Regions from separate parts of the Blautia sp. HA9023 genome, predicted to be linked through region 1. Evidence: riboswitches for the same ligand, from Rfam matches in the RefSeq annotation. Region 1 holds a riboswitch; the other holds the start of a gene.
What was found. Region 1 has a riboswitch for thiamine pyrophosphate ahead of thiS (sulfur carrier protein ThiS). Riboswitches for the same ligand answer to the same signal wherever they lie in the genome.
Positions count from the first base shown of each region.

Region 2: another riboswitch for thiamine pyrophosphate. It lies ahead of thiW (energy coupling factor transporter S component ThiW); the one in region 1 lies ahead of thiS (sulfur carrier protein ThiS).

Region 1 covers NZ_JBWLUR010000006.1:974,321-976,782, forward strand. Annotated here, with positions in the region: gene AC04Q6_RS08505 (serine hydrolase domain-containing protein) at 1-372, shown strand, start outside; TPP riboswitch at 565-672, shown strand; gene thiS (sulfur carrier protein ThiS) at 871-1,074, shown strand; gene AC04Q6_RS08515 (thiazole synthase) at 1,119-1,904, shown strand; gene thiH (2-iminoacetate synthase ThiH) at 2,071-2,462, shown strand, end outside.
Region 2 covers NZ_JBWLUR010000006.1:548,847-551,308, forward strand. Annotated here, with positions in the region: gene thiM (hydroxyethylthiazole kinase) at 1-649, opposite strand, end outside; gene thiW (energy coupling factor transporter S component ThiW) at 612-1,166, opposite strand; TPP riboswitch at 1,442-1,544, opposite strand; gene AC04Q6_RS06575 (aldo/keto reductase) at 1,647-2,462, opposite strand, start outside.

The DNA.
Region 1 (2,462 bases):
AAAGGTCATGTACATGCTGCGAATGGTCTTTATGTAAATATTGACGAGTTCACCAGATATGGACAGCTGATCCTTCATAAAGGAAAATACAATGGAAAACAGTTGGTGCCGGAAGAGTATATGAAAGTTGCGACTTCCAATCTTGTAGACAATTCAGCGGCAGGAAGTCCGGGAAATCTTTATTCCGGTTTTGGATATGGATATCAGTTTGTCATGAATCCGGAAGCCGGTTCCTATCGATCCGATGGAAATTATGGTCAGTTCTGTCTGGCGTTTCCTGACAAGGATGCAGTAGTAACTGTAATGTCTCTGGAGGGGGATTTCCAGAAAATAGGAAATCATCTATGGACTACAGTGGTTCCGGAATTGTAATATACTCTGGTTGACAAAACAGAGTGGAAAGCATAAGATAATAGTAGCTAAGAAATGTGATGAAATTCAAACATTGGCAAAAACGAAAACCCCGGAAGTGTGCGAGCCTTCCGGGGTTTTCTATTCCGTTATGTAAGGTGGCTTAAGCCTTTCAGGCTTGACATTAATCATAATTCGCCTTATACTAAGCATTGTAAATAACAGGGGAGCTTGTGATGGCAGGCTGAGAGGAAGTCTTCAACTTCGACCCTTATACCTGATTTGGATAATGCCAACGTAGGAACGTATAGGATGAATTTACGGGAGATACTTTGGTGTGTCTCCCTTTTTATTTATGATCAGGATTTACAAGGAAGGGCTTAAGAGCAGATGCTTTTAACCCTGGTATCTACAACGGAATACAGGAAATTTTGAGAGTGAACTGAGTTCATGAAGGGGTGCACCACCGCGGGTGTATTTCTTTGTGGACTCTTTTTTTATTCTCGGAAAGGAGAGCTTATGATCACAGTAAACGGCGAGAAAAGAACACTGGAAAATCCGGTAACAGTAACCGAATATCTGAAAGCCTGCAATTATGTTCCGGTGCAGGTAGTAGTTGAACTGAATGAAGTGATCATCAAGAGAGAGACTTACGATACAACAGTGCTGAAAGACGGCGATGTTGTGGAGATTCTGCAGTTTATGGGCGGCGGAAGCTGCTGAGATAAAAGGTATATTGAAGATAAAAAGAAAGGTGGACATAAAAAATGACAACAGCAAACACAAATGAAGACAAACTGATCCTGGGAGGCCATGAGTTTACTTCCCGTTTTATTCTTGGTTCCGGAAAATTTTCCCTGGATCTTGTAAAAGCATGTATCGAAAAAGCAGGAACACAGATCGTAACGCTTGCTCTGCGCCGTGCAAATGAAGGCGGACTTGCCAACATCCTGGACTATGTGCCGAAGGACGTTACACTTCTTCCGAATACATCCGGTGCCAGAAACGCACAGGAGGCAGTCCGCATCGCAAGACTTTCCCGTGAGCTTGGCTGCGGAGATTTTGTAAAGATCGAAGTCATCCATGATTCCAAATATCTTCTCCCGGATAACTATGAGACCATCAAAGCAACTGAGATCCTTGCAAAAGAAGGCTTCGTTGTCATGCCGTACATGTATCCGGATCTGAATGCAGCCAGAGATCTGGTAAACGCAGGAGCTGCCTGTGTAATGCCGCTTGGTTCTCCGATCGGTTCTAACAAAGGAATCTGCACAAAAGAATTCATCCAGATCCTTATCGACGAAATCGATCTTCCGATCATCGTAGACGCAGGGATTGGCCGTCCATCACAGGCATGTGAGGCTATGGAAATGGGTGCTGCGGCAGTTATGGCAAACACAGCCATCGCAACAGCAGGGGACGTCCGTGTTATGGCGGAGGCTTTTAAGAAAGCCATCGAGGCAGGAAGAAGCGCATACCTTTCCGGCATGGGAAGAACCCTGGAAAGAGGTGCAAGTGCATCTTCACCGCTGACTGGATTTCTGCATGAGTAAAATTGATAAATGAATGATTGAACGCAGAACACTAAGCAGGGGACAGGCACTGCCTGTGTAGTGAAACACAGGTATTGTCTGGTTTCAATCGAAATTGAGTTTACAGATATGCAGCAGTGAGGACCAGAGTATTGCTGCAATATATGAGAGGAGCGACATAAGAGTAATGGCAGAAACAGTACAGGCCAGTCAGCAGGACGGCCATTTTAATGAGAGTATCGTAAACGAAGAAATTCTGGAAGACATGAAAAAGAATCGTATCGACCACATGAAGTACCTTCCGGATATGGAACAGCTGGAAGAGTCTGATGTGATGGATCAGGTTATTTCCGCAATGAATGCATATGATTATGACAAATACACAGAAGCAGATGTACGCAGAGCCCTGGCCCATGACAACCGTACACCGGAAGATTTTCAGGCACTGCTTTCACCGGCAGCACTGCCTCTTCTGGAAGAGATCGCACAGGCAGCGCGGATCGAAACAAGAAAACATTTTGGAAACAGTGTCTGTATGTTTACACCGATCTACATTGCAAACTACTGCGAAAATTACTG
Region 2 (2,462 bases), 430 kb from region 1:
CACACCCCGGCAAAAACGCCGCAGTCAGCGCCCCAACCATACAGCCGGTCCCGGTAATCCCGGACAACGCTGCCGTACCATTTTCAATCAGAACAACCTGTTCACCATCCGTAACAAAATCCTGCTTCCCGGTAGCCAGTACCACCGCCTGATTATTTCTGGAAAAAGCTTTCAGCACATCACTGACCGCATCAATATTTTCTGAAGTCAGCGCATCCTGTGCTCCCGCATCAATTCCGATGGCATGGGACGGAAGCCCGGAAACAGCCAGAAGCTCCGACATATTTCCCTTCAGAACCGCCGGATGGCCAATACTTAAAAGCTCCCTCGCCAGATCCAGCCGCAGGTCACTGCATGCAACCCCCACAAGATCCAGCAGAACCGGAATCTTATTTTCCACAGCTCTTCTCATGGAACACTTCATAGATTTGATCCTGGCATCGGTAATGTTTCCAAGATTCAGCATCAAAGCACCGGAAGAAGCTGTAATCTCCTCAACTTCCGCCGGATGCTCCGCCATGATCGGCCTTGCACCCACTGCAAGGATCACATTTGCACAGTCGTGGATTGAAATCGGATTGGTGATGCAGTGGATCAGCGGCTTCTCCTCTTTAATTTGCTTTCGCAGTTGTAAAAGTCTTTGTCTCATATGTTTTTGAACCCAAAGCTGCCTGGAATTTCACCAGAAGGCCTGCTTTGCTCAGTGCCTTCAGGAAAATATAGGCAACACATCCTCCCATCGTGGTTGCTGCAAGGAACATCGGCGTATAATAAAACGCTGTCAGTCCGCCTCTTCCCATCAGGAATGCCATCACCGGATAAGAAACCATAGAGCCGATGATACCTGTTCCAAAGATCTCACCGATCACCGCACAGATGATCTTACCTTTGGAAAGTCTGTAGAACACACCTGAAAGGAATGCGCCAAACACTGCACCGGTCAGTGCAAGTGGCGGGATTCCCATGAACATCATACGGATCACGCCGATCATTGTTGCACAGAGAAGGGAATACCACGGTCCCATCAGAACCGAACATACGATATTCACCAGATGCGCCGTCGGGCACATTCCCTCAATCCTCAGGATCGGTGAAATTACGACACCGATCGCAACCATCATTGCCAGCATTACCATACGAAGCGTGTGCATCCTCTGTTTTTCCATTGTGTTTTCCTCCCTGAAATACAAAGCAGATCACAAGCAGCGGATCCCGGGCAAAAAATTTTCCGGCTGCTGCAGTCTGCCTTTAGATTTTGGCGGTCGAAGTTCCCTTACTTCCTCTCACTCCGAAAACACGGATTCCCATCGCTTACATGATCCTTCCGGAAAAATCTCCGGAACATCACCCTCCTGCCAGACATTAAGGCGCTCCCCTTCCTGCCCGCTCTTTCGCAGAAGCTCACAAAAAGAGCGCATCCCCCGGCAAACGCCACGGAGACACGCTCTCATATCACAATCCCTCCGTTGGCATTACCCAAATCAGGTACGGTCGAAGATCTATCTTCCTCTCAGCCTGTCACACAAGCTCCCGCTGGCTCTTTTCTTTTCTGTTCCTCAATATAGCACACCCTTATTCCATTGTCAACGAATCATGAAACATCAACTATGTACCGGATGTTTTTGTCAAACCAATATTCAGGAATCTTACTTTGAGATCTCATCGATCAGACGCAGCTCTTCCTCTGTAAACGGTGCACAGTGGATCGCTTTCACATTATCCAGAATCTGCTGTGGCTTGGAAGCGCCGATGAGCACACCGGTGACTTCCTCATGATTGAGCAGCCAGCCAAGTGCCATATCTGCAAGTTTCTCACCTCGCTGTACTGCCAGATCGTTCAGTCTTCGGATCTGGTCCAGACGTTCTGGTGTCAGTGCGCTTTCTTTCAGGAATCTTCCGTCTTTGCGGATACGGCTGTCCTCCGGGATTCCGTTCAGGTAGCGGTCTGTCAGCTGTCCCTGTGCAAGAGGGCTGAAGGTGATGAGGCCTTTTTTCAGGATGCCGGTGGTTCTCTTCAGGCCGTTCTCTTCCACAGTTCTGTCAAAAATGGAATACCGGTTCTGATTAATCACAAACGGGCATTTCAGATCTTTCAGGATCGCTGCTGCCTGGCTTAAAGTTTTTCCATCGTAATTGGAAAGTCCTACATAGAGGGCCTTACCCTGCTGAACCGCTGTTGCAAGCGCGCCCATAGTCTCCTCCAGAGGAGTCTCAGGGTCCATTCTGTGATGGTAAAAAATATCCACATATTCCAGTCCCATGCGTTTCAGGCTCTGGTCAAGGCTCGCCAGAAGATATTTACGGCTGCCCCAGTTTCCGTAAGGGCCCTCCCACATATCATAGCCGGCCTTGGTTGTGATGATCAGTTCATCACGATACGGCATCAGTTCTTCTTTCAGGATCTTGCCGAAATTCCTCTCTGCACTTCCGTAGGCAGGTCCGTAATTATTGGCAAGGTCAAA